Regions from separate parts of the Bradyrhizobium tunisiense genome, predicted to be linked through region 1. Evidence: predicted binding sites of a transcription regulator. Region 1 holds the regulator's gene; each other region holds the start of a gene.
What was found. The regulator PhoB, encoded in region 1, activates phosphate uptake and scavenging genes when phosphate is short. The targets are predictions, from matches to a motif close to TGTCATNNANCTGTCAT.

Region 1 (2,197 bases):
CGAGCGCATCGGCGACCTCGCCAAGAACATGGGCAAGCGCGTCGCCGCGCTGGAGACGGATTTCCATCCGCTGAAACTGTTCCGCGGCCTGGAGCACATGACCGACCTCGTTCAGCAGCAGGTCAAGTCGGTGCTGGACGCCTACGCCGCGCACGATCTGCCGGCGGCGATGGCGGTGTGGAAGGGCGACGAGGAAGTCGACGCGATCTGCACCTCGCTGTTCCGCGAGCTCCTCACCTACATGATGGAGGATCCGCGCAACATCTCGTTCTGCATCCATCTGATGTTCTGCGCCAAGAACATCGAGCGGATCGGCGACCACGCCACCAACATCGCCGAGACCGTGTTCTACATGATCGAGGGCCAGGCGATCACCGACAAGCGGCCGAAGGGGGACATGACCAACTTCGCCACGACGATCCCGAATAGCTGAAGACCTCAAGGAGCGACGACACCATGGGCGCACGCATTATGGTGGTTGAGGACGAGGAAGCTCTCACCGAGCTTCTTCGCTACAACCTCGAAGGCGACGGCTATGACGTCGAGACGGTCATGCGCGGCGACGACGCCGACACCCGCCTCAAGGAGCACATTCCCGACCTGATCGTGCTCGACTGGATGCTGCCCGGCCTGTCGGGCATCGAGCTGTGCCGCCGCCTGCGCACCCGTCCCGAGACCAAGCAACTGCCGATCATCATGCTCACCGCGCGCGGCGAGGAGAGCGAGCGCGTACGTGGCCTTGCGACCGGCGCCGACGACTACATCGTGAAGCCGTTCTCCGTGCCGGAGCTCCTGGCGCGCGTGAAGGGCCTCCTGCGGCGCGCCAGTCCCGAGCGGCTAGCCACCGTGCTCGCCTATGGCGACATCGAGCTCGACCGCGACAAGCGCCGCGTGGCGCGCTCGGGCCGGCCGATCGATCTCGGACCGACCGAATACCGGCTGCTGGAGTTCTTCCTGGAGCATCCCGGCCGCGTGTTCTCGCGCGAGCAGCTGCTCGACAGCGTCTGGGGCCGCGACATCTACATCGACGAGCGCACCGTCGACGTCCATATCGGCCGCCTGCGCAAGCTGCTCAATCTCGGCCGCGAGCAGGACCCGATCCGCACCGTCCGCGGCGCGGGCTATGCGCTCGATGATCGCTTCGCGAAGGCGGAGCAGACGTAAGGGGTTCTGGGAAATTCTGGCGACACACTCAGTGTCGTCCCGGACAAGCGAAGCGCTGATCCGGGACCCATAACCACAGGGCGTGGTTTGGCGAAGACTCGGAGTGACCGTCTAGCGCAACATCTGCGCCCTGTGGTTATGGCTCCCCGCGTTCGCGGGGACGACACCGAGTTGGTTGAGGCGCCGTCGCGCTACGGCAGCCGTCGTTGCAGTCAGCAAATCAGCTAACTTACCGCGTGCTCGGCTTGGCCGGTGCACGACGGCGGTCCGCTGCGGGCTGATACGCCACGCGCGAGTGCTGGGCGCAATAGGGCAGGCCGGAGAGCGCCTTGCCGCCGCAGAAGAAGAAATCCGGGCTCGAGGGATCGCCGACCGGCCAGTGGCAGGTCGCCTCGTTCAGCTCCAGCAGCGACAGCCGCTGGCTCATCGGCACCACGTTGTCGTAGGTGACCGGTTCGGCCTCCACTTCGACCTCGAAGGCCTGCGCCAGCGCGGTGTTGCCGCGCGCAATGGGGCGGGTCACCCGCATCATGTGCTGCGCGGGACGCGCCTTGCGCGGCCGGGGTGCTGCCGATGAAGGGCTTTTGGCACGGCCGGACAGACCGAGCCTGTGCACTTTGCCGATCACGGCATTGCGGGTCACATTGCCGAGCTCTGCTGCGATCTGGCTGGCCGAAAGTCCGGCCTCCCAGAGCTTTTTCAGCTGCTCGACGCGATCATCGGACCAGGTCAAAACCGTCATTGCACCCTTTCCCTCGCTGCCGGCCAACCATCCTGGGGCCTTGCAGCGAATGCCTAAGCCTTCAAAAACCCGTGTCGTCAGAATCCCTTAAGGCTCGCCGGGCGCGCCACTGACGCCCGAACGTTTACGCCGGTACATGAGGACTCTTGGGATCAGAACCGCTGCACGAGATGTCGTATCTGACAATCCAAACGCTACAATATGGCGTGACTCCCGCGCAAGAGTCCGCCGACTCGCTTCCACATGTTCCGTGGTGAAAACCCGCGAAACCGGCACCGCAAGACTACGGAT
Region 2 (2,197 bases), 390 kb from region 1:
GCCCATCATCCAGAGCGAGGCGCCACCGATGATCGAGTTCTGCGGCGCGCCCTTCACGTCGGGATAGTAGGGCATCGGGACCGCGGTGAAGGCGAACTTGGCCTGCGCCTTGACGTTGCCGAAGAAGGCGGACGACGTCAGGTAGAGCGGGCATTCGCCCGACGTGAAGCGGCCTTCGCCGGTGTTGGTGCGGCCGGCATAATCGTAGGTCTTGTCCTTCTGGAGCTCGACCAGATTTTCGAGATGCTTGACCTGGAGCGGCCCGTTGAAGGAGAGCACGGTGTCGAAGCCGTCGAGGCCGTTGGCCTTGCTGGCGAGCGGCACGTTGTGCCAGGCGGAGAGCTGCTCGAGATTGACCCAGGTGACCCAGGAGTTGGAGAAGCCGCAGGTGGCGCTGCCGGCCGCCTTCAGCTTCTTGGCCGCGTCGAATACCTCAGGCCAGGTCTTGGGAATCTCGACATTGGCCTTCTTCAGCGCGTCGAGATTGACCCACATCACGGTCGACGACGAGTTGAAGGGGAAGGACAGCATCTCGCCCTTCGAGGTCGAATAGTAGCCGGTGATCGCAGGCAGATAGGCTTTTGGATCGAACTTCTCGCCGGTCTCGGCCATCAGCTTGTAGACGGGCTTCACGGCGCCGGTGGCGGACATCATCGTGGCAGTGCCGACCTCGAACACCTGCATGATGTGCGGCGCGTTGCCGGCGCGGAACGCCGCGATGCCGGCGTTCATCGTGTCGGCGTAGTTGCCCTTGTAGGTCGGGATCACCTTGTAGTCGCTCTGCGACGTGTTGAAGTCGTTGGCAAGCTTGACGATGACGTCGTTGTTCGCGCCGGTCATCGCATGCCACCACTGGATTTCCGTCACAGCGAAGGCCGGCGAGGCCGTCAGGCCAACTGTGAATGCGAGTGCGGCAGCCGCACCAAAATGTCGAAGACCCATCAAGAAAACCTCCCTTGCCCGTCACTAAAGAAGCGCTTGCGCTAGCAGCGCCATATGACGTTCACATGACTGTGTAAGCGGGAGAAACGAAAGCGGCAAGCGCTCGAAAAGGGAAGTCGTCAAATAGGCGAAGACGGAGCAGGTAGCCAAATCCGTTCGCGCTGCACATGCGTGCGCACGCCGCAGTGCGGCATCGTTCGTTCGGAGGAAGGCGATGGGCCCCTAGCGCTTGCGCTCGGGGCCGCAGACGGTGCCTTTTTCGACCATCGCGTCGATCTCGGCCTTGGAGTAGCCGAACTCGCCCAGGACCTCTGCCGAGTGCTGGCTGAATTTCGGCGGCAGCCGGCGCAGGCTCGGCTTGCTGCGGCCGAGCCGGATCGGCGAGGCGACGCCCTTGTACCAATCCTTCTCGATGATATCGCCGCGCGCGATCGTGTGAGGGTTCGTCAGCGCCTGGTCGATCTTCTGCACGGGCCCTGCGGGGAGGCCGGCGGCGAGCAGGCGGTTGCACAGCGGCTCGGCCTCGTGCTGGCTGAACACCGCGGCGAGCTCGGCGCGCAACGCCTCGCGATTGGCGATGCGGTCCTTGTTGCGGGCAAAGCGCGGATCGGTTCCCAGCTCGGGCTTGCCGATCTCCTTGGCGAGCTTGCGGAAGGTGCCGTCGTTGCCGACGCCGATGAAGATGTCGTCGGTCTTGGTCGGGAAGATCGCGTAGGGCACGAGGTTGGGATGCTCGTTGCCGGTGAGCGAGGGCGGCTTGCCATGCATGAAATAATTCGCGGTGTGCGGATGCATGATGGCAAGGCCGGTCTCGTACAGCGTGGTCTCCAGGAACTGGCCCTTGCCGGAGCGCTGCCGCTCCGACAGCGCCATCAGGATGCCGATCGCGGCATAGAGGCCGGTGCCGATGTCGACCAGGGGCACGCCGATCCGCATCGGCCCACTCTCGGGCGAGCCGGTCGCCGCAATCATGCCGGTCATGGCCTGGATGATGGCGTCATAGCCGGGATTGCCGCCGCGCGGGCCGTCGGCACCGAAGCCGCAGATCCGGCAGTGCACGAGGCGCGGGAATTTCTCGCGCAGCACCTCGTTGCCGATGCCCCATTTCTCCAGCGTACCCGGCTTGAAATTCTCGATCAGGACGTCGGCGCTCTCCAGCATCTTGAGCAGCACGGCACGGCCGCCCTCGGAGGCGAGGTCGAGACCGATCGAGCGCTTGTTGCGGTTGATGCCGATGAAATAGGCGGCGTCGTCG
Region 3 (2,197 bases), 740 kb from region 1:
GCTGTCGCCGTCGACGGGCATCATCGACAGCCACGCCTACATGCTCTCGCTGCGCGGCGAAGCCGAGGCATCAGGCGCGGCCTTCGCGTTTCACACCCCGCTGATCCGCGCCAAGGCAGCGAACGGCCTCGTCGAAATCGAAGCCGGCGGCGAAGCGCCAATGACGCTGCAATGCAGCCTCCTCGTCAACGCGGCGGGGCTCTCGGCGACGAATGTGGCACGCAACATCGAGGGCATGCCGCTGGACCGGATTCCGCCAGCCTACCTCGCGAAGGGAAACTACTTCAGCTGCAATGCCAAGGCGCCGTTCTCGCGCCTGATCTACCCGGTGCCCGAACCAGGCGGGTTGGGGGTGCATCTGACGCTGGACATGGCAGGACAGGCGCGCTTCGGCCCCGACGTCGAGTGGATCGAGACGATCAATTACGAGGTCGACGCCTCACGCGCCGAGCGCTTCTATCCGGCGATCCGCAGATACTGGCCGACACTTCCCGACGGTGCATTGATGCCGAGCTATTCAGGAATTCGGCCGAAGATCGTGCCGCCCGCAGTGGCGACGCAGGACTTCCTGATGCAGGGCCCGCGCGACCATGGCGTGGCAGGCCTGGTCAATCTGTTCGGTATCGAATCGCCGGGACTGACGTCGTCGCTCGCGATCGCCGATCACGTCGCCGAGCTCGCAAACATCTAATCGCGCAAGGATCTTTGCAAGGTGTGCACCTTGCCGCAGGGATGAGCGCAAAGGCTCTCATCCCTGCGAGGGTACGATCAACTCTACGCTGTTACGGGGGTTACTAGTGGAGCGTGTCGCCGTGCCTCAGACGCTCGATCTGGTCCTTGACCATCAACTTCCGGCGCTTCAACTCAACAATTTGCAGGTCGTCTGTTGAAAGGTGCACGAGAGCTTCGTGCAATTCGTTTTCGAGAAGTTTGTGCTTCCGCTCCAATTCAACGAGATGTGCCTGAATTGTCATTCGAAACCTCCTCGGTAGGGTTGAACCTCAGGATTCGATCCGGACAACGAAGTCTACATCACCGATTCGTTCTGTCGATGGGTATCCGTCATCGCAGCTTCATTTTTGAAAATTCATATGTAACGAAGCGTGAGTAAGGGAACCGCGCGGGAAAAATCCATGATATCAATGCGCTTGCGCGGCACCTCAGCGCCCTGCAGAAATATGTTGCGGGAGATCGACGAGCGAGGGTTGCAGATCGCTTGCGGTCACGCCGCGCAAGGACGATAATTTCCACAGGGCATCCACAGCCTTAGTCTCACGCCATCGGTTTTCGGCCACCGCAGACATGACCAATGAAGACGAGCGTGAGCTCGAAGCCGAGCTCACCCGGTTGCAGCAGGAACACCGAGATCTCGATGCGGCAATCGATGCACTGCATCAATCGCCCGCCCCCGACCTGTTGCGGCTGCAGCGTTTGAAGAAGCGCAAGCTGTTGTTGCGTGACCGCATCGCGTTCATCGAAGACCAGATTACGCCGGACATCATCGCCTGATCCGTGAGCGGCTTCGCGGCTCCCGCCACATGAATCCGCTTGACTCGAAAAGAACAAAATAGGAACATTTGGGCACCCCGGCGCCTCCAGGAAACGCCCAGAACAATTGACAAGGACAACGCAGATGTCGGCAACCGCCCTTCTCGACAACAGCCATTATGAACAAGCCTGCGATCAGGCGATCGCGATGTGCGATGGCAATCTGCGCAGCACCATCAAGGCGCTGATCATGGCCAACGAATACCTGGAAGCAGAGCTGGAAGAATTGCAGGCGGCGATTTCCGCCGGCTGCATCCCGGACGCCTCACGCAGCAAGATGCGGAGCAGGAGCAGCGCCGCCTGAGTTTCGAAGCGCGATGAGATCGCGCTTCTGTTCTAAGCATGATCCTGACAGGAAACCGCTTCACACTGTTCGCTGACGCGGCCCTTCGGGTCCGGATCATGCTCCACCGGAGCAACGCCATGTCGGACGTGACCTATTACGTTGCAATGCCCTTTTTGATCGATGCCGACGGCTCGCCTGTCGCTGGCGCAGCGGAAGAATGCCAGAGTTCGACGGCCGCGTTGCGGCGCGCCGAGATCTTATCGCGGGGTGCAGGCCATATCGGCGCGGTCGCCTTCAGCCGCAGCGGCGATCCCATGACCGGCGAATTCGGCGACGCCACGCTGCTGCGCAAATTCGGCAACG
Region 4 (2,197 bases), 150 kb from region 1:
GGTGCCGTCGAAGCTCCTGCGCTTTCCGGTTCGCCGCGTGCTGGATTCGATCCGCGGCGTCGACACGCTGATCTGGGCGCTGGTGTGGATCAACGTCGTCGGGCTGGGCCCGTTCGCCGGCGTGCTCGCCATTGCGGTGGCGGATTTCGGCGCCTTTGGCAAATTGTTCTCGGAGGCGATCGAAGGTGCCGACCAGAAACAGGTCGAAGGCATTCGCGCCTCCGGCGGGAGCGCGCTGCACGAGATCCGCTTCGGCCTGTTACCACAGGTGCTGCCCGTGATCGCGGGCCAGGTGTTGTACTTCATCGAATCCAACACGCGTTCGGCCACCATCATCGGGATCGTCGGTGCCGGCGGCATCGGTCTCCAACTCGCCGAGCAGATCCGCGTGCTGGAATGGCAGAAAGTGTCGTTCTTGATCCTGATGATCCTGGTCGCCGTCGCCGCGATCGACTTCATCTCGGGCAAGCTGCGCTTTGCGATCATCGGAAGGCGCGCGGTAGCCTGAGTTCTTTCCTTCTCCCCCTGTGGGAGAAAGTGGCGCGAACCGCCGGATGAGGGGTCTGTCTCCGCAAGTTCGGCGCGAGAGATTCGCTCGCGGAGAGAACCCCTCGCCCGTCTCGCCGCAATTGCGGCGAGCCACCCATTCCCACAAGGGGAGAGGGGGAAGAAGCGGTCACGTCACCCGTTCTCCACCAGAAACTCCACCCGCTCCGCGGCGAAGCGCGAATGCTTGGTCATCAGCGGCTTGCCGGCCAGATCGTGGTCGGTCGCGTCGACCACCAGGATCGGGCGTCCCAGCGCGAGATCGAGCCGGGCCGCATCGGTCGCGTCCACGATGCCGGCGGTGATCCGGGTCGCGCCGCGGCGATAGTCGCGCACGCCGAAATGTTCGAGCAGTTTCGTCATCGAGCGCGTCGCGGCGAACACGGCGCCCGCGTCGGGAAACAGCACGGCCGACAGCCAGGTGGTCGAGACGCAGATCGGCGTGCGATCGGCGAGGCGGATGGCCTCGATCCGCACCAAGGGCGCGCCGGTCTTCAATCCGAGCTCCCGCGCCAGTTCGCGCGTCGCGACGTCCTCCGTTGCCTCGATCAGCCGGCCATGCGGTTCGCGTCCCTCGGCGCCGACGATCTCGGAAAAGCGGGTACGCGAACGCAAGGGATAGGCGAGCTTCTGCGCCTCGACATAGGTTCCGCTGCCCCGCTCGGCCCGCACCAGGCCGCGCTCCGCAAGGGCCGCCAGCGCACGCCGCACGGTGTGGCGATTGACGCGATAGGTTTCGGCGATCTCCATCTCGCCCGGCAATTTGTCGCCGGCCGCAAAGCGGCCGTCGGCGATGCCGCGCTCGATGCCGTCGGCAACGAGGCGCCACAGCGCAACGCCCGACGACGCAGTGTCTTGCATGCTCATATCGCCGGTCAGCCTAGCCCAGAAATCACGGTTTTGTCACGAAACAGTCATGGCGCTCACTTATGAAGTTGTCTATTATCATAGACAACTTAGAATCGGCAAGTTCGGTGAATCGGTGACGCAGCACAACGACCAGAAAGCCCAGCGCAAGGCCGCCATGGCCGTGCTGGCGCACGCGGAGGCGGGCGAGATCGCCGCCCGCCTCCGCGACTTGGGCTTGAACTCGGCTCTGCCGGCCCATCAGGATCTGCGCGCCCCCGAAAACGGCCTCGTCATGCTGCGCGGCCGGGCCGGCGGCGACGGCGCGCCCTTCAATCTCGGCGAAGCCACGGTCTCGCGCGCGGCGGTCCGGCTTGCAAGCGGCGAGGTCGGCTTCGGCTACACGCTCGGGCGGGACGGTGAGAAGGCGCGGCTGATCGCTCTGTGCGATGCGCTGGTGCAGTCCAGGGATTTCGGCAGAGCGGTCGAACGGGACGTTATCGCGCCGTTGCGCGAGCAGCTTATGATTCGCCGCAAGCAGGCGGCGGCCGAGACCGCCGCGACGAAGGTTGATTTCTACACCATGGTGCGCGGTGAGGGGTGAGATCATGACCACGATTGCGGAACTGCCGCCGGGTTTCGTCGACAAGGTGCTATCGGCGCAATCGACTTTTCGCTCGGTGATGGACGCGATGGCGCGGCCCGGCTCGGTCCGGCGCATCGTGCCGGGAGCGGGGGCGCCCGACAGGATGATGCGCGGCACCGCCGCGATCGCGCTGACGCTGTTCGACCATGATACGCCGCT

Region 2: a site for PhoB is predicted at 997-1,013, ahead of ugpB (sn-glycerol-3-phosphate ABC transporter substrate-binding protein UgpB). Genes of this name have one in related genera too.
Region 3: a site for PhoB is predicted at 1,061-1,077, ahead of ACFDR6_RS00480 (YdcH family protein). Genes of this name have one in related genera too.
Region 4: a site for PhoB is predicted at 1,448-1,464, ahead of phnF (phosphonate metabolism transcriptional regulator PhnF). Genes of this name have one in related genera too.

Annotation. Positions count from the first base shown of each region.
Region 1 is NZ_JBHLEV010000001.1:842,368-844,564, reverse strand. Features, by position in the region: gene phoU (phosphate signaling complex protein PhoU) at 1-433, shown strand, start outside; gene phoB (phosphate regulon transcriptional regulator PhoB) at 457-1,164, shown strand; gene ACFDR6_RS04040 (GcrA family cell cycle regulator) at 1,394-1,906, opposite strand.
Region 2 is NZ_JBHLEV010000001.1:1,232,927-1,235,123, reverse strand. Features, by position in the region: gene ugpB (sn-glycerol-3-phosphate ABC transporter substrate-binding protein UgpB) at 1-942, opposite strand, end outside; gene ACFDR6_RS05730 (CaiB/BaiF CoA transferase family protein) at 1,165-2,197, opposite strand, start outside.
Region 3 is NZ_JBHLEV010000001.1:99,851-102,047, forward strand. Features, by position in the region: gene ACFDR6_RS00475 (NAD(P)/FAD-dependent oxidoreductase) at 1-691, shown strand, start outside; gene ACFDR6_RS00480 (YdcH family protein) at 795-974, opposite strand; gene ACFDR6_RS00485 (YdcH family protein) at 1,303-1,509, shown strand; gene ACFDR6_RS00490 (hypothetical protein) at 1,634-1,852, shown strand; gene ACFDR6_RS00495 (hypothetical protein) at 1,972-2,197, shown strand, end outside.
Region 4 is NZ_JBHLEV010000001.1:689,317-691,513, reverse strand. Features, by position in the region: gene phnE (phosphonate ABC transporter, permease protein PhnE) at 1-508, shown strand, start outside; gene phnF (phosphonate metabolism transcriptional regulator PhnF) at 682-1,413, opposite strand; gene phnG (phosphonate C-P lyase system protein PhnG) at 1,571-1,996, shown strand; gene phnH (phosphonate C-P lyase system protein PhnH) at 2,001-2,197, shown strand, end outside.